Linked DNA regions of Modestobacter italicus. The protein of the gene in region 1 interacts with the protein of each later gene in a pairwise test. Links are inferred from orthologs where the notes say so. Each region holds a gene or a part of one and is shown on either strand. Other genes may lie near its edges.

Region 1 (15,871 bases):
GGCCGGTGTGGCGATCGCGGCGGTGCAGTACCGGCTGAGCGGCGAGGCGACGTTCCCGGCGCCGCTGGACGACGCCCGCGCGGCGGTCCGGTGGCTGCGCGGGAACGCGGCGGAGCTGGGGCTGGACGCCGACCGGGTCGGGGTCTGGGGCGGGTCGGCGGGCGGCCACCTCGCCGCGCTGCTGGCGCTGTGCCCCGACGAGCGGGACGCCGAGCTCGGGGACAGCTCGGTGCAGGCCGCCGTCTGCTGGTTCCCGGTCACCGACCTCACCCTGCGCGACACCGACGTGCCGGCCGGGCCGCTGCCCCCGTTCGTCACCGGTCGGCCCGACGTCCCCTCCCAGGAGGCCCGGTTGCTGGGCGCCGCGTCGGTGCGCGAGGTGCCGGACGCGGCCCGGGCGGCGAGCCCGGTCACCCGCGTGCACCCCGGCGCCCCGCCGTTCCTGCTGGCGCACGGGGACCGGGACGGGCTGGTGCCCGCCGAGCACAGCCGCGCCCTGCACCGGGCGCTGCGGGTGCAGGGGGTCCCGACGACGCTGCTCGTGCTGGCCGACGCCAACCACGAGGACCCCGCGTTCGACACCCCGCCGGTCCTGGGGGCGGTGAGCGCCTTCCTGCGCAGCACCCTGCTCGGCGACCCCGCCGGTGTCAGCTGAAGGCCACCCCGCCGTCGACGATCAGCGTCTGCCCGGTGACGAACCCGCTGCCCTCGGAGCACAGGAACGACACCACCGGCGCGAGGTCGCCGGGCTCCATCGCCCGCGGGACGGCGCGGCGCCCGGCGGACGCCGCCAGGTAGTCCGCGTCGTTCAGGGCGCGGGTGGCGTCGGTCTCGACCAGCCCGGGCGCGACGGCGTTGACCGTGATGCCGTCCGCGCCGACCTCCCGGGCCACGCTGCGGGTCAGCGCGATCACCGCGCCCTTGGAGGCGGTGTAGTGGGCGAACCACGGCACGCCCATGTGCACGGTGGACGACGCGATGTTCACCACCCGGCCCCGCCCCTGGGCCTTCATCGCCGGGTGCACGGCGCGCATCCCGAGCCACACGCTCCGGGTGTTCACCGCCAGGACCCGGTCCCACTCCTCGACCGTGATCTCGGTGAACGGCCGCTTGGTCCCCAGCCCCTGGTAGATCGCGGCGTTGTTGACCAGCGCGTCGATGCGGCCGTGCCGCTCGAGGACCGCCGCCACCAGCTCCTGCCACGACGACTCGTCGCTCACGTCGGCCCGCAGGTGCGTGATGCCGCCGTCCGCGTCGTCCGGCTCGACGACGTCGGCGGTCACCACGGCAGCGCCCTGGGCGGCCAGGTACCGGCTCAGCCCGGCGCCGATGCCGCGCGCACCGCCGGTCACGACGACGACCGTCCCGGGCGCGACGCTGCCGCGCATGTCCGGCTGGCTCATCTGCACTCCCGGTGCTCTGGTGCCCGGCGGGCGGCCGGCCGGCGGCCCGCACGGTCTTGATAGCGCACCGCGGTCCCGTCCGCCCGCGCGGGATGTCGGCGAGACTGTTGACGATCCTGTCGACGATCCCTACGGTCGGGACGTCGGGAGGAGGAGTCGATGGCAGCAGCAGCACGGGACGCGGCCGAGCAGGCCCTGCGCACCGCGATCTCCCGGGGTGACCTGCCCCCCGGCCACCGGCTGGTCGAGGAGGAGCTGGCCGGGCAGCTCGGGGTCAACCGCAGCAGCGTCCGGCTGGCCATCGACGTGCTGATCGCCGACGGCCTGGTCGAGCGGATCCCGCACCGCGGCGCGCGGGTCCGCGTCGTGTCGGTCGCCGAGGCGGTCGCCACGACCGAGTGCCGGATGGTGCTCGAGGGCCTGCTGGCGCGTAAGGCCGCCGAGCGGGTCACCGACGAGCAGGCCGGGCGCCTGCGCGCGCAGCTGGCCGCCATGGGGGAGGCGGTGGCCGGCGGCGACCTGCTCAAGTACTCGGAGCTGATCTCCCAGCTCCACGGCCTGGTGCACGACACCGCCCGCCATCCCGTCGCCGCCGGGCTCGTCGACCGGCTGCAGGCCCAGGTGGTCCGGCACCAGTTCCAGCTCTCGCTCCGCCCGGGCCGGCCGCAGGTCAGCCTCGGCGAGCTCACCGCGGTGGTCGACGCGATCGCCGCCGGCGACCCCGACGGCGCCGAGTCCGCCACCGTCGCCCACTTCCGCAGCGTCGTCGCGGCCCTGTCCGAGCCGACCAGCAACCCCGGAGGACCAGCATGAGGAACGTCGTCGTCACCGACCCACCCCGCGCCGACGCGGCCGACGCCGAGGCGCTCGGCGGCTTCGGCGTCGCCACCGTGCACGAGGCGCTCGGGCGGGTGGGCTACCTCGGCCCCACGTTCCGGCCGGCCTGGCCGGGCGCGCGGATCGGCGGCACCGCCGTGACGGTGCTGTGCTGGCCCGGGGACAACCTGATGATCCACGTGGCCGTCGAGCAGTGCCGCCCGGGCGACGTGCTCGTCGTCGCGACCAACTCCCCGTCGACCGACGGGCTGTTCGGCGAGCTCTTCGCCACGGCGCTGGCCCAGCGCGGGGTGCGCGGCGTGGTCCTCGGCAGCGGGGTCCGCGACGTCACCGAGCTCCGCGAGATGGGCTTCCCCGCGTGGTCGACCGCGGTGAGCGCGCAGGGCTCGGTGAAGGCCACCGCGGGGGCGGTCAACGTGCCGGTCGTCCTGGGCGGCCAGCAGGTGGCGCCGGGTGACGTGGTCGTCGCCGACGACGACGGCGTGATGGTGGTGCCGCGCGCTGACGTGCCGCGCGCGCTCACCGCCTCCCGGGCCCGGCTGGACAAGGAGGCGGCCAGCCGCGCGGCGTTCCAGGCCGGCGAGCTGGGGCTGGACCGCTACGGCCTGCGGGCGAAGCTGCCGGACTTCGGCATCGAGTACGTCCCCTACGAGACCTGGGTGGAGGAGCGGTGAGCTACGACGACACCGGGGTCCGCTGCACGATGCTGCGCGGCGGCACCTCACGCGGGCTGTTCTTCGAGGCGGGTGACCTGCCCGCCGACCCCGCCGAGCGCGACGACCTGCTGCTGCGGCTGATGGGCACCCCCGACCCCCGGCAGATCGACGGGCTGGGAGGCGCGACCACGCTGACCAGCAAGGTCGCGGTCCTCTCCCGCTCCGAGCACCCGGACGTCGACGTCGACTACCTGTTCCTGCAGCTCGGCGTCGACGAGGCCACGGTCAGCGACCGGCAGAACTGCGGCAACATCCTCGCCGGGGTCGGGCCGTTCGCCGTCGAGCGGGGCCTGGTGCCCGCCGGCGACGGCGAGACCAGCGTCCGGATCCGGATGGTGAACTCCGACAGCGTCGCCGTCGCCACCTTCCCGACGCCGGGGGGCCGGGTGGAGTACCACGGCGACGTCGAGATCGCCGGTGTGCCCGGCACGGCCGCGCCGGTCGTGCTCGCGTTCACCGACACCGAGGGCTCGGCCACCGGCGCGCTGCTGCCCACCGGGCACGTCCGGGACACCGTGGAGGGCATCGAGGTGACCTGCGTCGACAACGGCATGCCCGTGGTGCTGGCGCTGGCCGGGTCGTTCGGGCTCACCGGCCACGAGTCGCACGAGGAGCTCGCCGCCGACGCCGCGCTGCTGTCGCGCGTCGACGCGTTCCGCCGCAAGGCCGCCGAGCTGATGGGCATGGGCGACGTGTCCACGGCCTCGGTGCCCAAGACCGTGCTGCTCGCCGCGCCGCGGGACGGCGGGCAGGTGTGCACCCGCTCGTTCATCCCGGTGCAGCCGCACACCTCGATCGGCGTGCTGGGCGCGGTCAGCGTGGTCACCGGCATGCTGCTGCCCGGCGCCGTCGGGCACGAGCTGACCGCGGACTGGCCGGCGGGCACCTCCCAGGTCGACGTCGAGCACCCGACCGGGCACCTGCTGGTCGACGTCGTGGTCGACGCCGAGGCCACCCCGCCGCGGGCCGTCCGCTCCGGCGTCGTCCGCACCGCCCGCAAGCTGTTCGACGGCACGGCCTTCCCGCGCTAGGAGGACCCTCCTGCCCCCCACCGCTCGCAGGCTCGCGGCGGGCCCCTGCAGGAGGGCCGCACGACCCATCTGAACGACACCCGACTCGAAGGAGAGCCCCGTGCCGCCGCTCCACGACATCGCCCACCTCGCCCACGTCGAGCTGCTCACCGACAAGCCCGAGGAGTGCCTCGACTTCTACGTGCGCTACCTCGGGATGACCGAGAACGGCAGGTCCGGCGACTCGGTCTTCCTGCGCGCCTGGGACGACTACGAGAACACCACGATCAAGCTCACGGCCGCCCCGAGGCCGGGCGTCGGCCGCACCAACTTCCGGGCCGGCAGCCCCGAGGCGCTGCAGCGCCGGGTGGCCGCGATCGAGGCGACCGGCCTGGGCCGGGGCTGGCAGGACGGCGACCCCGGCTACGGCCCGGTCTACGTCTTCACCGACCCCGACGGCCACGAGATGGGCGTCTACTACGAGACCGAGTGGTACCGGCCGACCGGTGACCTCGTGCCGGCGCTGAAGAACCAGGCGCAGGCCTACCCGGGCCGCGGCGTGAGCGTCCGCCGGATCGACCACATCAACTACCTCGGCGTCGACCCGGTCGCCAACCGCGACTTCGCCCGGGACGTCCTCGGCGGGATGATCACCGAGCAGATCGTGCTGGACGACGGGGTCGCCGGCAGCTGGCTCACCTTCACCAACAAGGGCTACGACGCGGTCTGGACCCGGGACAACACCGGCACCTCGGGCCGGCTGCACCACCTGTCGTTCGCCGTCGACAGCCGGGACGACGTCCTCAAGGCCGCCGACCTGGCGCTGGAGCACGGCGTCCACATCGAGACCGGGCCGCACAAGCACACCATCCAGCAGAGCTTCTTCCTCTACGTCTGGGACCCGGCCGGCAACCGGATCGAGCTGGACAACCCCGGTGCGCGGCTGGTCCTGGCGCCGGACTGGCAGCCGGTCGACTGGTCGGCGGCCGAGCGGGCCAAGGGCCAGGCCTGGGGGCTGCAGACCATCTCCACCTTCCACACCCACGGCACGCCGCCGGTCGGGGAGGAGCAGGAGGAGTCGCCGGCGACCGACCCGGAGGGCGACGCCCACGGGGCCGCCCGGTGACCCTCCGGATCGCCCTCCTCGGGCTGGGTGAGGCCGGCTCGGCGATCGGCCGGGACCTGGTGGCCGCCGGCGCCGACGTCCGCGGCTACGACCCGCGGGTGCCGTCGGTCGCGGGGGTGGCCGCCCGCGCCGACGAGGCCGACGCGGTCCGCGACGCCGAGCTGGTGCTCAGCGCGAACAGCTCGCACGACGCGCTGACCGCGCTCACCCGTGCTCTGCCCGGGCTGCGGCCGGGCACGGTCTTCGCCGACCTGAACACCGCCGCACCGGGGGTCAAGGTCGCCCTCGCCGAGGCGGCCGGCCCCGACGTCGAGGTGGTCGACGTGGCGCTGATGTCGCCGGTTCCCGGCAAGGGCCTGCGGACGCCGATGCTGGTCTCCGGGCCGGCCGCGCAGCGGTACGCCGACCTGCTGGGGCCGCTCGGCGCCGAGGTGACCGTGCAGCCGGGTCCGGTGGGGGAGGCGATCTCCCGCAAGCTGCTGCGCAGCGTCTTCTACAAGGGGCTGGCGGCCGCCGTCGTGGAGGCGCTCGCCGCCGGCGACGCCGCCGGCTGCGGCGACTGGCTGCGCGGCAACATCTCCGCGGAGCTGGCCGGCTTCGACGACGCCACCATCGACCGGCTGGTCGACGGCACCCACCGGCACGCCCGCCGGCGGGCCGACGAGATGGCCGCGGCCACCGAGCAGCTCACCGAGCTCGGGGTCCGGCCGCGGGTCGCCGCCGCCGCCCGTGACCTGCTCACCGAGCTGCGCGACGCGCAGGAGGGAACCGCGTGATCATCGACTGCCACGGCCACTACACGACCGCACCGGCGGCGCACACCGCGTGGCGGGAGCAGCAGCTCGCCGCCTGGGAGGCGGGCACCCCGGCACCGGCCTACCCCGCGATCAGCGACGACGAGATCCGCGAGACGATCGAGGGCAGCCAGCTCAAGCTGATGGACGCCCGCGGCATCGACCTCACCGTGTTCTCCCCGCGGGCCTCGGCGATGGGCCCGCACCTGGGCGACGCGGCGGTGAGCCTGGAGTGGACCCGCCGCAGCAACGACCTGGTGCACCGGGTCACCACCCTCTACCCCGACCGCTTCATCGGCGTCTGCCAGCTCCCGCAGTCCCCGGGTGCGCCGATCGAGGGGTCGATCGCCGAGCTGCGGCGCTGCGTGGAGGAGCTCGGGTTCGTCGGGTGCAACCTCAACCCCGACCCCAGCGGCGGGTTCTGGACCTCCCCGGCGCTGACCGACCGGAGCTGGTACCCGTTCTACGAGGCGATGGTCGAGCTCGACGTCCCGGCCATGGTGCACGTCTCTGGCTCGGCGACGCCGGTCTTCCACGCGACCGGCGCCTACTACATCAACGCGGACACGACCGCGTTCATGCAGCTGCTGCAGGGCAGCCTGTTCACCGACCTGCCCGACCTCCGGTTGGTCATCCCGCACGGCGGGGGAGCGGTGCCCTACCACTGGGGGCGCTACCGCGGCCTGGCCGACATGCTGGGGCAGCCGCCGGTGGAGACCAACGTGATGGGCAACGTCTTCTTCGACACCTGCGTCTACCACCAGCCCGGCATCGACCTGCTGCTGGACGTCATCGACACCGGCAACGTCCTGTTCGGGTCGGAGATGGTGGGCGCGGTGCGCGGGATCGACCCGCGGACCGGGCACCACTTCGACGACACCCGCCGCTACGTCGAGGCGGCCGCGCTGGACGCCGACGCCCGCGCCGCGGTGTTCGAGGGCAACGTCCGGCGGGTCTACCCCCGGCTCGACGCGGCGCTGGGCGGCGCGGGGCGCTGACCGCCCAGCGCGCCGCGGACGGCGGCGGCGAAGGCCTCCGGTGCCTCGAGCGGGACGAAGTGCCCGGCGTCGGGGAGCGGGGTGACGGTGACGTCGGCGAAGAACTCCGCCAGCCGGTCGCCCCACTCCGGCGGGAACAGCGGGTCGTAGCTGGGCCAGAGCACGTGCACCGGGACGCGGAGTCGGTCCGCGGGCTCGGGTGCACGTTCGGCGAGGCTGCGCGCCAGGATGCCCGGTCCGGCGCGGTACCAGCCGATCGAGCTGGTGAAGGCACCCGGCCGCGCGTAGCTGGCGGTCAGCCGGTCCAGGTCCTCCTCGGAGGGCGCCCACGACGGCCCGGACCAGGTCGTCCAGAAGTGGCGCAGGTAGCTGCGCACCGCGTCCGGATCGCCGTCCAGCAGCTCGCGGGCGACCGGCAGCCGGTGGAAGTGCTGGTACCAGAACGCGGCCTGGGCGGCCGGCTCGAGCACACGGCGTCCCGCGCCGGGCGCCGGCGGGGCGATCACCAGCGCCCGGACCCGGTCCGGTGACGCCTGCGCCACCGACTGGGCGATCCGGCTGCCGATGTCGTAGCCGGCGAGGACCACGGGGCCGAGGTCCAGCTCGTCGAGCAGCCCGGTGATGCTGCGGGCCTGCGCGGCCCCGGAGTACCCGTCGTCCGGGTCGACGTCGTGCCGGTCGGAGCCGCCGAACCCGCGCAGGTCCGGCACGACGACGTCGGCTCCGCCGGCCAGCAGCGGCGCGACCAGCCGGAAGTCCTCCCGGCCGCCGGGCCAGCCGTGCAGCAGGACCACCGCGGGCCCGGCGCCGGAGCGGTCGTACGCGAGGGAGAACCCGTCGACGGGCTGCGTGCGGGGCACGAGCAGGAACGTAGCGGCCCGGCGGTGCCTAGGCTGCGCGGGTGGCCGCTCCGGGTGCACCCGTCCCCGCCAAGGCCGCCCTCCGCCGGCGGCTGCTGGCCCGCCGGCGCGCGCTGGGGCCCGAGGAGAGCCGCGCGGCCGCGGACGCGGTGGCCGGTGCCCTGGTGCGGGCGCTGGCGGGGGTGCGCACGCTGGCCGCGTTCGTCCCGGACCCCACCGAGCCGGGGCACGGCCGGCTCCCCGGCGCGCTCGCCACGCTCGGCGCCCGGGTGCTGCTGCCGGTCGTCCCGCCGGCGGGCCGTGAGCTGGACTGGGCGGTGGACACCGGCCGGCTGGCGCCCGGCCGCTTCGGGCTGCTCGAGCCGGTCGGCCCGCGTCTGGGCGCCGGGGCGCTGGGCGACGCCGACATCGTGGTGGTCCCCGCGCTCGCGGTGGACCGCGCGGGGATGCGGCTGGGCCGCGGCGGCGGCTACTACGACACCTCGCTGGCGCACGCCCGGCCCGACGCCGTCGTCGTCGCGCTGCTGTTCGACGGCGAGCGCGTCGACGAGCTGCCCGCCGAGCCGCACGACCGGCCGGTGACCGCGGTCGTGACGCCGTCCGGGGGGTGGCAGGACCTGCCGCGCCGGAGCTGACCCGCCCGTTCACCTCACGGGCGCCGGATCGTCATCCCGAGCCTCGCTGCGGTTGGCCGGCCGTCCTTAGCGTCCGCTGTGGGCACCGCACCGGTGCCCGACGACGCTTCGGAGGCACACGGGCATGGGAGCACGCAGGCGCAGGACCACCGCCGTGACGGTGGTGGTCGCGGCAGTGGTCGCCGGGGGGATCACCGGCAGCATGGGCACCGCCGCGGCCGGCAACGGCAACGGTGGCCGGATCACCAACGTCATCTACCTCCTCGGCGACGGCATGGGCCGCACGCACGTCACGGCCGCGGCCGAGCGTTACTACGGCGCCGAGGGCCAGCTGGCGATGGAGCAGCTGCCGGTGGTGGGCCAGGTGGCGACCTACTCCGTGGAGCGGCTGTCGGGGCAGCCGGGCGCGCCGGACTTCGCCCCCAACTACGTGACGGACTCGGCCTCGGCCGCGACCGCGTGGGCGTCCGGGGTCAAGACCTACAACGCGGCACTGGGCGTGGACGCCAAGGGCGTCGTCGTCCCCACGGTCATGGAACTGGCCCACCAGGCCGGCTACCGCACCGGCAACGTCTCCACCGCCGAGATCACCGACGCGACGCCCGCCGGGCAGATGAGCCACGCGCTGGCCCGCGGCTGCCAGGGCCCGACCTACAGCGACGCGGCCTGCCAGGACCTCGCGATCACCGGCGCCGCGCTGCCCCTCGGCGACGTCCGGGTCACGCCGATCGCCGACCAGATCGCCCGCAACGGCACGGCCGACGTGATCCTGGGCGGCGGGCTGTCCCGGTTCGACGCCGCCGACGAGAAGGCGCTGCGCGACCAGGGCTACACCGTGCTGGGCTCGCCGGCCAGCAAGACCGTGGCCACCGAGGCCGACCTGGCCGCGGCCACCGGGCAGAAGGTCTTCGCGCTGTTCAACAACGGCAACCTGACGATCGAGAAGGCCAAGCGGGAGAACCCGGCGTCGGCGCAGGCCAAGGAGCCGTCGCTGGCGGAGATGACCGCGAAGTCCATCGAGCTGCTGAAGTCCGGCGGCTCGCGGGGCAACGGCTTCTACCTGCAGGTGGAGGGCGCGCTCATCGACAAGCGCTCGCACGCGAACGACGCGGCGCAGACGCTGGAGGAGACCAAGGCCTTCGACGACGCGGTCAAGGTGGCGATGGACTTCGCTGAGCAGGACGGGCACACCCTGGTGATCGTCACCGCCGACCACGAGTGCGCCGGCTTCAACATCATCGAGAAGGGCACGTCCACCAACGCCGAGGCGACCGCCCCGCCGGTGAACGTCGACTCGGGCAACACGGCCAACAACTCGGTGCCGACCCGTCCCACCGCCGGGACCAAGGACCCGACGCGGTCCACCGGCCCGGTCAACGGGTCCGGTCAGGGTGACCCGGAGAACTTCGCCCCGGCGACGTTCCGCACCCCCGACGACCCGGCGGGCGTCGTCGACGGCTCGCCGGAGGCCAGCCTGTGGCTGACCTACCTGTCGGGCAACCACACCGGCGCCGACGTCCCGCTCTTCGCCTACGGGGCGGGGTCGGAGCAGCTGGCGGGCAGCATCGACAACACCGACCTGTTCGACGTCGTCAGCGGCGCCCTGCGCGTCGGGCGCTGAGCCACGGCCGGGGGCGGGCCGTCCAGCGCCCGCCCCCGGCCCCCTGCCCTCTCTCCACCCTCATCCAGGAGCTCCCGTGAACCGCACTCGACGCACCCTCGTGGTGGCCGGGCTGGCACTCCTCGCGTTCTGCGGCGCGCTGGTCGCCGTGCGCGTCACCACCCCGGACGCACCGGCGGACCAGCCCTCCCCGGCCGCGGCCGCCCGGACGTCGTTCCCCGGGCTGCCCGTGGCCGCCGCGGAGCCGACGATCGCCGGGCTGGACCAGCTCTCGCCGGCCGCCGGCTCGGTCGTCCATGCACCGGGCCCCTTCGACGACCGGTTCCGGCTCGAGGGCCTGACCCTCGACGCCGAGGGCGTCCACGGCTCGGCGCTGGTGGTCAGCGACGTCAGCGAGATCCTCGAGTTCGAGGCGCTGGCCGGCTTCTACGACGCCGACGGCCGGCTGATCGGCACCGGCCGGTTCGTCCACCACCTCGACGAGGAGCACGTCGACCCGGCGGCGGAGGCCGGACCGCCGAACGAGCTCGAGGAGTTCACCATCGCGCTGGCACCGGAGCTCCGGGGCAGGGCCGTGTCGGCCGCGGTCGGTGTGCCGGTGCTGGTCGACGAGTGACCTCCGCCGGCTCCGACCGGACCGGCCGGAGCCGCCCTCAGATCGTCTCGGGCACGCCCAGGTGGGCCAGCACCAGGTCGAACTCGGCGGTGTCCACGACGTCGATGCCCCGGGCCGGCGCGAACTCCTCCCGGAACTCCCGCGCCCCCTCGCCGGACGCCTCGAGGTTGGCCCAGCTGTCGTAGGAGACCGCCGACACGGCCAGGCCCTCCTCGCGGCGCACCATCACGCTCACGCTGCAGAAGCCGGGCAGGTCGTCCAGCTTGGGCATCAGGGACAACCGCACCGCGTCCACCGCCCGCTGGACGGCGCCGGGGTCGGTCCGCAGCCAGGTGACGCGGGAGCAGGCCCCGGGGCGCGCCTCGGGGACCCGGTGCATGGCGGCGATCTCCCACTCGGCCACCTCCGGCCGCCCGCCGAGCGCCGCGGCGGTCCGCTCCAGGTGCGGCCGGACGTCGTCCCGGCTGGTGCCCAGCGCCTGCTCGTCCCGCCAGGACGTGGTGACGATGGACCGGCCGGAGTCGCGGGAGGCGAGCATCGACAGGCCGACGCAGCCGGGCATCGCCCGCAGGAGCGGCATGGACTCGTCCCGGACGTAGGCGGTGCCCGTGCCCAGCTCGCGGGGGTCGCCGTCGATGGTCGTGGTCCGTGCGTACATGCCGGGCAACTCCTGTTCCGCGGGGTCTCCAGCGGCTGCCGCCGCTGGGCGACAGGGTGCTGGACCGCCGTCCCGGGGGCAACACCGTCGGGCGGGTCACGCCATCCGGGCGATGGCCGGAGCCGCGCAGGGCAGGACAGTCGGTCCCGGGAGGGAGCGGCGATGACGTGCACCACGTACGAGTTCCGGGTGGAGGGCCAGCTGACCGATCAGGCGCGGGAGGCCTTCTGCGACATGGACATCGAGGAGTCCGCCGACGGCGCAGCCCTGGTGGGGGACGTGATCGACGAGGCGCACCTGCTCGGGGTCATGGCCCAGTGCCGGACGCTGGGCCTGACGGTCGTCTCCGCGCACCAGGTCGCGGGGGGCAGCAGGCACGCAGGGCACCCGCGTGCCGGTGCCGGGTGACCGGGGCGGGGCCGCGCGGGGGACGCGGCCGCGCAGGCTCAGGGAGCCACCTGCTCCACCGAGACGACGTGCAGGCCCAGTGACTGGACGACCTCGAGGAGCTCGTGCAGCTCGTCGTCCCGGTGCACCACGCCGGAGATGACGGTCGCCTCGGTGACCTCGGCGATGTCCAGGCTGACGAAGGCGTCCCGCGCCCGGTCGGACAGCCGCCCGGCCACCCGCACCTCGTACCGGCGATCCGGCATCGTGGACCTCCCTCGCCGCAGCCGTCGGGTGTCCACGCCCTCCGCACCACCCCGTCCCCGACGAGGCTGCCCGCTTCTCCCCGTCGGCACCTCACCCCGGTCGGGTGGACCACCGTCGTGCCCTCCTGCCCGGACGGGCGGCCCGCGGCCCTCCCGGCGCGCCCCTCCCATCACCGGAGGGTGAGCCCGACCGGCGGCGGAGCTCCTAGCGTCCGGCCCATGACGACACCCGGGGCCGACGGCCACGGGGCCGCGGACGTGCCGGTGAGCACCGGCGCGGTGGTCCCGCCGGTGCCGGGTCGCCGTCCGGTGCTGCCGAGGGCGCTGGTGATGCTGCTCGGCGCGGCGTCGGCCGTCATCGTGCTGGGCGGGCTCCGGGCGACCGCGTGGCTGATCGGGCCGGCCTTCCTCGCGCTCGTGCTCGTGGTCGCGCTGCACCCCGTGCAGGGCTGGTTGCGCCGGCACGGCTGGCCGGGCTGGCTGACCACCCTCGTGCTCGTCCTGCTGGTGGTCGGGGTCCTGGCGGTCCTCGCCCTGGTGGTCGTGGTCTCGCTGGCGCAGCTCGCGGCGCTGCTGCCGCAGTACGCCGGCCGGGCCGAGGAGCTGCTCCAGGACCTCGCCGGCAGCCTGGAGGGGCTCGGCGTGCCCCCGGCCCAGCTGCAGGACGCCGCGGACGACCTCGACCCCGCGCGCCTGGTCGTCCTGATCGGGTCCCTGCTCGCCGGTCTGTCCAGCGCCGTCTCCTCGGTGGTGTTCCTGGGCTGCCTGCTGCTCTTCCTCAGCCTCGAGGCCGGCGGCATCGACCGGCGGCTGGCCGCGGTCGCCGACGACCGTCCCGGGCTGGTGACGGCGTTGCTGTCCTTCGCCCGGTCGACCCGCAGCTACCTGGTGGTCAGCACGGTCTTCGGGCTGGTCGTCGGGCTGCTGGACGCCGTCGTCCTGGCGGTCGTCGGGGTCCCCCTGCCGCTGCTGTGGGGCGTGCTCGCCTTCCTCACCAACTACGTGCCCAACGTGGGGTTCGTCATCGGGCTCGTGCCCCCGGCCCTGCTGGCCCTGCTCGCGCTGGGCGTGCCGGAGATGCTGGTCGTCATCGCCGCCTACTGCGTGCTCAACTTCGTCATCCAGTCGCTGATCCAGCCGCGCTTCGTCGGCGACTCCGTGGGGCTGGCGATGACGACGACCTTCATCGCGCTGGTCTTCTGGGCGTGGCTGCTGGGCCCGCTGGGCGCCCTGCTCGCGATCCCGTTGACGCTGCTGGCCAAGGCGCTGCTGGTCGACGTCGACCCGACCGCGCACTGGGCGACGGCGCTCGCCGGCAGCCTGGCGCCGGAGCAGCGGGCCCCCCGGCGCGGCCGCCGCGCCCGTGCCGCCCGGGGCGCGGCACCGGCCACCCCGCCCACAACCGTGGTCGTGCCCCGCTCCTGACCCGCGGGCGCCGGGGCGCTCATCCCCGCCGGATGAGGTCGGCGGGGTGGCCCAGCGGCAGGGTCCTGCGCAGAGGTGGGTGGCGCGGAGGGTCGGAGGGGAGCGGTCATGGCTGCTGAGGTGTCCAGCTCGTGGTCCGGTGCGCCGCCCGCGCGGCACTCCGGCGCGGTCCGGGCCGGCGTCGCCGTGCTGGGTGCGGCCGTGCTCGTCATCGGTCTGGTGCTGGTGTTCGACGTGGTCGCGGCCGTCCGGACGCTGGGGTGGCTCGTGGGCCTGGGCCTGGTGCTCAACGGGTGCCTGGAGCTGGCGGTGGGCTGGACCTCGGGGCAGCGGGGGCGGGCTGCGGTGCTGGGCGGCGTGCTGGTGGCCGGGGGTCTGCTGGCGGCGTTCTGGCCCGGGGTGACGGTGTGGGCGCTGGCGGTGCTGACCGGCATCAGCCTGCTGCTGCACGGGATCGGGCGGCTGGCGGTGGCCGTCGCCGACCGCGCGGAGGTCCGCGGCTGGGGGTGGATGGCGCTGGCGGGGGTGTTCGACATCGCGATCGGCCTCCTGGCGCTGGCCTGGCCGGAGGCCACCGTCCGGGTGCTGTGCCTGCTGCTGGGCGTCCAGGTCGTGGTGCTCGGCGTCGTGCTGGTGGTGTGGGCGTTGCTGGCCCCCCGCCGGCGGCCAGCGGAGGCCGGGCAGCTCTGACCGGGCGCCCCGGGGACGGCCGGTCATCTCGGCGGGGTGATGGCCTGGCGTGCGAGGGCGGCCAGGGTCGCGGCAACCGGAGTCGACGGAGGCGGAGCGATGACACAGCTGGGATCCCCCACGGTCCAGCCCGCGCCCGCAGCGGCGCTGACGGCCGACGAACGGAGCGAGCTGCTCCGGCTGCGCCGCGAGATGGCGGAGCTGCAGACCCAGCCCCGACCCCGGACGAAGCGTCGGTGGCGCTCCCTGGTGGCCGTGGTGCTGATCGTCCTGGGCTGCGTGCTGGCCCCGGTGGCCGGCGTGGCGGTCTGGGTCAACAACCAGGTGTCGGACACCGACCGCTTCGTGCGGACGATGAGCCCCCTGGTCGACGACCCGGACGTGCAGGCCGCGCTGACGAACCGGCTGACCACGACCGTGTTCCAGTACGTCGACGTGCAGGGGATCGCCGACGACGCCGTCGACGCGCTCGGCGCCCAGGGCCTGCCGCCGCAGGTGGTGACCCGGCTGGAGACGCTCACCCCCACGCTCGCCTCGGCGGTGACCGGGTTCGTCCGCGACCGGATCGCCCAGCTGGTGGCCAGCGACCGCTTCGAGCGGGTCTGGGACCAGGCGATCACCACGGCGCACCGGCAGCTGGACGCGGTCCTGTCCGGTGACAGCCAGGGCGTCGTGGTCCGCGGGGACGCCGTCTTCCTGGACCTCGCGCCCTTCATCGACCTGGCCAAGGAGCGGCTGAGCCAGGCCGGGCTGACCGCCGTCGACCTGGTGCCCGAGGTGCACCCCAGCGTGGAGATCGCGAAGGCCGACACCCTGGTGCGGGCGCAGTCGGCGTACACCGCGCTGGACAACGTGGCCCGGGTGCTGCCCTGGGTCGTGCTGCTGCTGTTCGCCGTCGGGGTCTACCTGGCCCGCAACCGGTTCCGGGCGCTCGTCGGGACCGGGCTGGGACTCGCGCTGTCCATGGTGGTGCTGGCCGCGGCCATCCTGGTGGCCCGCGGCCTGCTGGTCGGGGAGGTGCCCGCCGCGGCGGCACCGGCCACCGCGTCCGGCTTCGACATCGTGGTGACCTACCTGCGGCTGGGCCTGCGGACCCTGCTCGTCCTGGGGCTCGTGCTGGCGCTGGCCGGGTTCCTCGCCGGCCGCTCGGACACCGCGGTGCACTTCCGCCGGTCGGTCGCGCGCCGGCTGCACGAGACCCGCGGCGGCCCGGCTGCCGACGGACCGGTGGCCACCTGGGTGCGGGCGCACGTCCGGGGGCTGCGCATCGGGGCGGTGGCCGTCGCCGTGCTGGTCTTCGTCTTCCTGACCCAGCCCAGCGGGATCGCCGTCCTCGTCATCGCCACCGGGCTCCTGGTGGTGCTGGCGGTCATCGAGTTCCTGGGGCGCCCGGCGACCGCACCGCCCGTGCCGGCCGACGCCGTGCCGTGACGGGCGGCAGACGCCCACAGGTCCCCGACAGCTACCAGGAGGCGGTCATGTCCCAGCAGAGCTCCACCCCGGCGAGCGCCGGTGTGCCCGGTGCCGCCGCTGACCGAGCGCGGCTCAGCGGCGGGCTGATCGCCACGCTGAGCGGCGCGGGGCTGCTGCTGGTGTTCATGCTGCAGAACACCGAGCCGGTCACCCTCACCCTCTTCTTCTGGGAGTTCAGCTGGCCGCTGTGGCTGTTCACCCTGGTGGTGGCCTCGCTGGGGGCCGTGGTGTGGATCGGGCTCGGCATCCTGCGCCGGCACCGCCGGCGGGTCGCGCGACGCGACGCCCGCTCCGGCTGACCGGCCGGCGGGGCCGCTCCGCCCGGGCGGAGCGACCGCTCAGCGGTCGACGGCGCA
Region 2 (7,251 bases), 1.1 Mb from region 1 along the record:
TGGCCGTGCTGCTCATCCTGGCCAGCGGTGTGCAGCGCCGCCCGCAGGGGCTGGTGGTCGGCACCGTGCTGCAGGTGCCGCTGCTGCTCACCGGCTTCCTCGGCTCGGCGATGTGGCTGGTCGGCGGGGTCTTCGTGCTGATCTGGGCCTACCTGCTGCAGGTCCGTAAGGACCTGCTGGGCAGCCCGTTCGGCCCGCCGCCGGCGCCGCCCGCCGGCTGAGCCCCAGGTTCACCCGCACGGGGGGCGCGGCGGGGGCGGCCTCGGTGCACCCTGAGCCCCACACGTTGTGTGACTCGCCTGTGGCAGGCAGTCACCGGAGGCAGGGGGAGCACCATGGCCGACCACAGCCGTTGCTGCGCGCGGAAGCACGAGCCCGCCAGGAGGGCCGGCGGCGCCGTCGCGGCCGACGAGAAGGTCGGGTCGATCGGCTACACGATCGCCGAGTACGCCCACCGGGTCCGCTACCAGCTCCACGACGACCTGGTCGAGCGGCACGCCCGCGAGCTGCACCAGCGCAGCAGCTACGACTGCTGGAACGGCCTCAGCGACCGCGACCAGGAGCTGTGGCGGCACATGGCGCGGCTGGACCTGTCCCACCGCTAGGCCACCTCGGGCTCCCCGCCGGCCCGTTCCTGCAGCGAGCCGGCGTCGGTGCCCAGTTGGGCGAGGACCCGGGTGACCGTCGGGTCGCCCACCGCCAGGACGCCGAGCAGCACGTGCCCGCTGTCCAGTCGGCGCTCCTTGCGCCGCAGGGCCGCCCGCAGCGACTCCTGCAGCGCCCGCTTGCTGCCGTCGGCGAAGGGGAGGTGCCCGCCGGTCGGCCGGCGGCCCCGGTCGAGGGCGCCGGCGCCGAAGACCGCCTCGGCCGAGGCGCGCACCTGGGCCAGGTCGACCCCGAGGGCGGCGAGGGCGGCGGGGTCCAGCGGGTCGCCGACCGCGGCCGCCACGGGCGCGAGCCGGTCGTGGTCGACCCCGGCCGCCCGCAGCGCCGTCCCGCCCCGGCTGGGGTCGCGGGTCAGCGCCAGCAGCAGGTGGACCGGGTCGACCCGCTCGGCCCGGAGCTCCCGGGCCTCCTCCTGGGCGAGGACGACGGCGCGGCGTGCCTCGTCGGTGAAGCGCTCGAACACGTCAGCGGTCCCTTCTCGAGGTGGCGTGCTTCTTGTGGACGGCCTGCTTGCTCACGCCGAGCGCGTCGGCGATCTGCTGCCAGGACCAGCCGCGGCCCCGGGCGTTGGACACCTGGAGCACCTCGAGCCGGTCGGCCAGGTCGCGCAGCGCCCGGATGGCGCGCAGCCCGGTGTCCGGGTCGTCGGCCGCGGCGGCGGTGGTGACGTCGGTGGGGGATGCCATGCCGTCAACGTAGGTTGACGCCGTCCTCCTGTCAACTCATGTTGACGACGGGGGTCCCGTACGCTCCCCGCCGTGTCTGCACCCACCGCTGAACGCTCCCTCGTCCTGGTCAAGCCCGACGGCGTCGCCCGCGGCCTCGTCGGCCAGGTCGTCGCCCGGCTCGAGGCCAAGGGCCTCCGCCTGGTCGCCGCCGAGCTGCGCACCCTGACCGTCGAGGTCGCCGAGGAGCACTACGGCGAGCACCGCGAGCGCCCGTTCTTCGGCTCGCTGGTCGAGTTCATCACCAGCGGCCCGCTGCTCGCCCTGGTCGTCGAGGGCCCGCGCGCCATCGAGGCGTTCCGCGCGCTGGCCGGCGCCACCGACCCGGTGAAGGCCGCCCCCGGCACCATCCGCGGCGACTTCGCCCTCGAGGTGCAGAACAACATCGTGCACGGCTCGGACTCGCCCGAGTCCGCCGCCCGCGAGATCGCGCTCTTCTTCCCCGGCCTCGGCTAGTCCGACGGCGGGGCCCTGCACCGGGGTCCCGCCGTCTACCCTGGACCGGTCATGACTGTGGACTCGCTCTACCCCCAGCTCGAGCCGTTGCTCGCCCAGGTGCAGAAGCCCATCCAGTACGTGGGCGGTGAGCTCAACGCCCAGGTGAAGCCGTGGGACGACGTCCCCGTGCACTGGGCGCTGATGTACCCCGACGCCTACGAGGTGGGCCTGCCCAACCAGGGCCTCATGATCCTCTACGAGGTGCTCAACGAGCGCCCGGACGCCCTGGCCGAGCGCACCTACGCCGTCTGGCCCGACCTCGCCGGGCTGATGCGTGAGCACGGTGTCGGCCAGTTCACCGTCGACGCGCACCGCCCGGTGCGCGCGTTCGACCTGCTGGGCGTCAGCTTCGCCACCGAGCTCGGCTACACCAACCTGCTCGAGGCCCTCGACCTCGCCGGCGTCCCGCTGCACGCGGTCGACCGCGACGAGACCCACCCGGTCGTGGTGGCCGGTGGGCACGCCGCGTTCAACCCCGAGCCGGTCGCCGACTTCGTCGACTGCGCCGTCCTCGGTGACGGCGAGCAGGTCGTCGGTGACATCACCGACGTCGTCGCCGCGTGGAAGGCCGAGGGCCGCCCCGGCGGGCGGGTCGAGCTGCTCGCCCGGCTGGCCCGGGTCGACGGCGTCTACGTCCCGCGCTTCTACGCCGTCAGCTACGCCGCCGACGGGACGATCGCCGAGGTGCTGCGCACCCGGGACGACGTCCCGGCGCGGGTCGGCAAGCGCACGGTGATGGACCTGGACGAGTGGCCCTACCCCAAGCAGCCGCTGGTACCGCTCGCGGAGAGCGTGCACGAGCGGATGAGCGTGGAGATCTTCCGCGGCTGCACCCGCGGCTGCCGGTTCTGCCAGGCCGGGATGATCACCCGCCCGGTGCGCGAGCGGACCATCACCGGCATCGGCTCCATGGTCGACGCCGGCCTCAAGGCGACCGGCTACGAAGAGGTCGGGCTGCTGTCGCTGTCCAGCGCCGACCACTCCGAGATCGGCCAGCTGGCCAAGGAGCTGGCCGACCGGTACGAGGGCACGAACACCGGGCTGAGCCTGCCCAGCACCCGGGTCGACGCCTTCAACGTCACGCTGGCCAACGAGCTGTCCCGCAACGGCCGCCGCTCCGGGCTGACCTTCGCCCCCGAGGGCGGCAGCGAGCGCATCCGGCGGGTGATCAACAAGACCGTGTCCAAGGAGGACCTGGTCCGCACGGTCACCACCGCCTACGCCAACGGCTGGCGGCAGGTGAAGCTCTACTTCATGTGCGGTCTGCCCACCGAGACCGACGCGGACGTGCTGGAGATCGCCGAGCTGGCGGTCGAGGTCATCCGGGCCGGCCGGGAGGCCAGCGGCACCAAGGACATCCGCTGCACCGTCTCCATCGGTGGCTTCGTGCCCAAGCCGCACACCCCGTTCCAGTGGGCCGCGCAGGCCAGCGCCGAGACGATCGACCACCGGCTGCGGATCCTGCGCGAGGCGATCAACAGCGACCGGCGGATCGGCCGCTCCATCGGGCTGCGCTACCACGACGGCAAGCCCGGCGTGATCGAGGGCCTGCTCTCCCGCGGCGACCGCCGCGTCGGGAAGGTCATCGAGCGGGTGTGGCGCGACGGCGGCCACTTCGACGGCTGGAGCGAGCACTTCTCCTACGACCGGTGGCGGACCGCCGCGACCGAGGAGCTCGGCGCCTTCGGGCTGGACCTGGACTGGTACACCACCCGGGAGCGGACCGAGCACGAGGTGCTGCCCTGGGACCACCTGGACTCCGGGCTGGACAAGGAATGGCTCTGGGAGGACTGGCAGGACGCGATCTCCGAGGACGAGGTCGGGGACTGCCGGTGGACCGGCTGCTACGACTGCGGCGTCTGCCCGACCATGGGCACCGAGATCCAGATCGGCCCCACCGGCCGGAGCCTTCTCCCGCTCATCGTGGTCCGCTGATGGCCCGGCAGCCCGACGGGCCCCCGCCGCCGCCGACCGTGCAGAAGCTGCGGCTGCGCTACACCAAGCGCGGCCCGCTGCGGTTCGCCTCGCACCGCGACCTGGCCCGGGCCCTGGAGCGCGCGCTGCGCCGGGCCCAGGTGCCGATGGCCTTCTCCGCCGGTTTCAGCCCGCACCCGAAGATCTCCTACATGGGGGCGGCGCCGACCGGCGCGGCCTCGGAGGCGGAGTACTTCGAGATCGGGCTGTCCGCCCGGCGCGACCCCGAGCAGGTGCGCGCCGCGCTGGACGCCTCGCTGCCGCCGGGGATCGACGTCCTGGAGTGCGTCGAGGCGGTCGAGGGCAGCGGGTCGCTGGCCGACCGGCTGGACGCCACCCGCTGGCGGATCGACCTGCCCGGGGTGGACGCCGACGAGCTGTCGGCCGCCGTCCGGGAGCTGCTTTCACGCGAGGCGGTGATGGTCACCAAGCGCACCAAGAACGGCACCCGGGACGTCGATGCGCGGGCCGCCGTCGTCCGCGCGGCGGTGGCCGTGGAGGCAGGTTGTGCCATACTGCACGTGGTCGTACGGCAGCTCACGCCGACCGTCCGACCGGATGACGTGATGGCCGCTCTGGCTGCCGTCGCCGACCTGCGCCCGCCGTTGCCCATCCGGGCCGTGCGTGAGGCGCAGGGCCGGCTCGACGACAGCGGTGAGGTCGCCGATCCGCTGGGACCCGATCGTGCGGTGCGCTCCTGCTGCCAGGAGGAGCGCGCGCAGGTCTGAACCGGCGGAGCCGGACGCCGGGCGTCGTCCGCGACACGTCTGCCAGCCGTGACGCGCCGTACCACCCCGATCTTGCCCGCCCCGCACCACCCGCGTTCCGCACGCTGCACCACCGGGCCCCAGCCGCACCGGCCGGGGCGCGGACCCAGACTTCGCGAGAAGGGCGCCGTCGCACCTCGCGGCCCGCCCGACCCGCCTGACCCGCGTCCCTGCGCGGCCGCCTGTCGGAGACGACCGGCGCCCGGGGACGCACAGGAGGCGAGCCCTCAGTGGCCGACCGCACCGACGACGACACCCCCGCGACCGACGGGGCCCCGGCTCCCGAGCAGTCGCCCGCACCCGAGACCGGCGGGCTCGAGCAGACCCCCGCCGACCCGCCCGCCGAACCCACCGGCGCCGTGCTGCCCGAGGACGACGAGGAGGAGACCGACGGCGCCGCCGAGGCCGCCGCCGCGCTCCTCGCTGCCGGGGGCCCGCTCGTGCCGGAGCGCAACCCGGTCGACGACCGCACCCCGGCGCCCGAGTCGGAGCCGGGGCTGCCCCGCTTCGGCGCCCAGTTCAGCTCCCCGGAGCCGACCACCGTCACCGCCCGGCCCCGCCGCCGGGCCACCCGGCCGTCGCTGTCGGCCGACCCGGACCCGGTGGAGCCGGCTCCGGCCCCGGTCGCCCCGCCGGCCCCCGCGTTCATCACCTTCGTGGCCCCCGAGCCCGACGCCGCGCCCCCGCCGCGCCGGCGCAGCCGTCGCCCCGCGGAGTCCCCGGCCGAGCCGGAGGAGCCCGCCGAGGCCACCGCCGAGGTCGACGACCGCGAGACCGAGCCGGCCCGGCCGCGCGGCCGCGGCCGCAGCCGCCGCCGTCCCGCCGAGGAGGCCGTGGCCGAGCCGGTCGAGGACGCCGACGTGGCCGACGTCGCCGATGTGGCCGAGGTCGACGACCGCGACCTCACCGACGCCGACGACACCGACGACCGCGACGACGAGGACGGCGGCAGCTCCGGCAGCCGCCGCCGCCGCCGCGGGCGCCGCGGCCGCGGCCGGGGCCGCAGCGAGGACTCCGGCGACGCCGGGGACGACACCGACGAGGACACCGAGGCGCCGGTCGCCGGCACCGCGGACACCGACGAGGAGTCCGAGGACGGCTCCGACGCCGACAGCGACGAGGACAGCGACGACGAGGGCGCCGAGGCCGGTCAGGGCTCCAGCACCCGCCGCCGCCGGCGTCGCCGCCGCCGCGGCAGCAGCGGCGAGAGCGCCGCGGACGAGACCACCGACGACGACGACCGCCCGGAGCGCGCCGGCCGCAACGGCCGGACCTCCAGCGACGACGACGTCCGCGGGGTCGCCGGGTCCACCCGGCTGGAGGCCAAGCGCCAGCGGCGCCGCGAGGGCCGGGACGGTGGCCGCCGCCGCGCCCCGATCCTGTCCGAGTCGGAGTTCCTGGCCCGCCGCGAGGCCGTCGACCGCGCCATGGTCATCCGCCAGCAGGGCGAGCGCACCCAGATCGCCGTCCTCGAGGACGACGTGCTGGTCGAGCACTACGTGACCCAGACGCAGGCGACCTCGTTCGCCGGCAACGTCTACCTCGGCCGGGTGCAGAACGTGCTGCCCAGCATGGAGGCCGCCTTCGTCGACATCGGCAAGGGCCGCAACGCCGTCCTCTACGCCGGTGAGGTCAACTGGGACGCCGCCGGCCTGTCCGGCAAGCAGCGCTCGATCGAGACCGCGCTGAAGAGCGGGGACAAGGTCCTGGTCCAGGTGACCAAGGACCCGATCGGGCACAAGGGCGCCCGGCTCACCCAGCAGGTCAACCTGCCCGGCCGCTTCCTGGTCTACGTGCCCGGCGGCTCGATGACCGGCATCAGCCGCAAGCTCCCGGACAAGGAGCGCACCCGGCTCAAGGACATCCTCAAGAAGATCGTCCCGGACGACGCCGGTGTGATCATCCGGACCGCCGCGGAGGGCGCCTCGGAGGAGGAGCTCACCCGCGACGTGGCCCGGCTGCAGGCGCAGTGGGAGGTCATCCAGACCAAGGCCGCCTCCACCAGCAACGCTCCCACGCTGCTCTACGGCGAGCCCGACCTGGCGATCCGGGTGATCCGCGACGTCTTCAACGAGGACTTCAAGCGGCTCGTCGTCCAGGGCGACGACGCCTGGGACACCGTTGAGGCCTACGTCGCGCACGTCTCCCCGGAGCTGTCCGAGCGGCTGCAGCGCTACGCCGGCACCGGCGACGTCTTCCGCGACCTGCGGATCGACGAGCAGCTGATGAAGGCCCTGGACCGCAAGGTCTGGCTGCCCTCCGGTGGCTCGCTGGTGATCGACCGCACCGAGGCGATGACCGTCGTCGACGTCAACACCGGCAAGTTCGTCGGCTCCGGGGGCAACCTCGAGCAGACCGTCACCCGCAACAACATCGAGGCCGCCGAGGAGATCGTCCGCCAGCTCCGGCTGCGCGACATCGGCGGGATCATCGTCATCGACTTCATCGACATGGTCCTGGAGAGCAACCGCGACCTCGTGCTGCGGCGGCTCACCGAGTGTCTGGGCCGGGACCGGACCAAGCACCAGGTCGCCGAGGTCACCTCGCTGGGCCTGGTGCAGATGACCCGCAAGCGGGTCGGCCAGGGCCTGCTCGAGGTCTTCTCCGAGCCCTGCGAGCAC

Evidence for each region.
Region 2: the proteins of MODMU_RS13565 (region 1) and ndk interact in binary tests that used the Escherichia coli proteins (3 or more experiments, as listed by UniProt). The link is inferred for Modestobacter italicus from one-to-one orthologs.

The regions. Positions count from the first base shown.
Region 1 is NC_017955.1:2,794,460-2,810,330, reverse strand. What follows is about bases 6,629-9,582. They hold MODMU_RS13565 (5-formyltetrahydrofolate cyclo-ligase), read left to right. Parts: upstream 6,629-7,785; coding sequence 7,786-8,379; downstream 8,380-9,582. Other genes in these bases: MODMU_RS13560 (alkaline phosphatase), read left to right, coding at 8,534-9,582; MODMU_RS13570 (alpha/beta fold hydrolase), read right to left, coding at 6,842-7,744; MODMU_RS13575 (amidohydrolase family protein), read left to right, coding at 6,629-6,884. In the rest of the region: MODMU_RS13610 (alpha/beta hydrolase), read left to right, coding at 1-655; MODMU_RS13605 (SDR family NAD(P)-dependent oxidoreductase), read right to left, coding at 648-1,403; MODMU_RS13600 (GntR family transcriptional regulator), read left to right, coding at 1,563-2,216; MODMU_RS13595 (4-carboxy-4-hydroxy-2-oxoadipate aldolase/oxaloacetate decarboxylase), read left to right, coding at 2,213-2,914; MODMU_RS13590 (4-oxalomesaconate tautomerase), read left to right, coding at 2,911-3,987; MODMU_RS13585 (VOC family protein), read left to right, coding at 4,088-5,092; MODMU_RS13580 (NAD(P)-dependent oxidoreductase), read left to right, coding at 5,089-5,868; more of MODMU_RS13575, read left to right, coding at 5,865-6,628; more of MODMU_RS13560, read left to right, coding at 9,583-10,000; MODMU_RS13555 (hypothetical protein), read left to right, coding at 10,077-10,616; MODMU_RS13550 (hypothetical protein), read right to left, coding at 10,654-11,274; MODMU_RS13545 (hypothetical protein), read left to right, coding at 11,437-11,682; MODMU_RS13540 (hypothetical protein), read right to left, coding at 11,721-11,927; MODMU_RS13535 (AI-2E family transporter), read left to right, coding at 12,147-13,352; MODMU_RS13530 (HdeD family acid-resistance protein), read left to right, coding at 13,461-14,042; MODMU_RS13525 (hypothetical protein), read left to right, coding at 14,142-15,473; and 2 more genes. UniProt on the Escherichia coli protein: Involved in the removal of 5-formyltetrahydrofolate.
Region 2 is NC_017955.1:1,695,472-1,702,722, forward strand. The notes cover bases 320-3,135. They hold ndk (nucleoside-diphosphate kinase), read left to right. Parts: upstream 320-1,424; coding sequence 1,425-1,847; downstream 1,848-3,135. Other genes in these bases: MODMU_RS08230 (hypothetical protein), read left to right, coding at 336-605; MODMU_RS08235 (Clp protease N-terminal domain-containing protein), read right to left, coding at 602-1,129; MODMU_RS08240 (helix-turn-helix domain-containing protein), read right to left, coding at 1,131-1,352; MODMU_RS08250 (TIGR03960 family B12-binding radical SAM protein), read left to right, coding at 1,899-3,135. In the rest of the region: MODMU_RS08225 (DUF4233 domain-containing protein), read left to right, coding at 1-221; more of MODMU_RS08250, read left to right, coding at 3,136-3,824; MODMU_RS26855 (TIGR03936 family radical SAM-associated protein), read left to right, coding at 3,824-4,591; MODMU_RS08255 (Rne/Rng family ribonuclease), read left to right, coding at 4,861-7,251. UniProt on the Escherichia coli protein: Major role in the synthesis of nucleoside triphosphates other than ATP. The ATP gamma phosphate is transferred to the NDP beta phosphate via a ping-pong mechanism, using a phosphorylated active-site intermediate.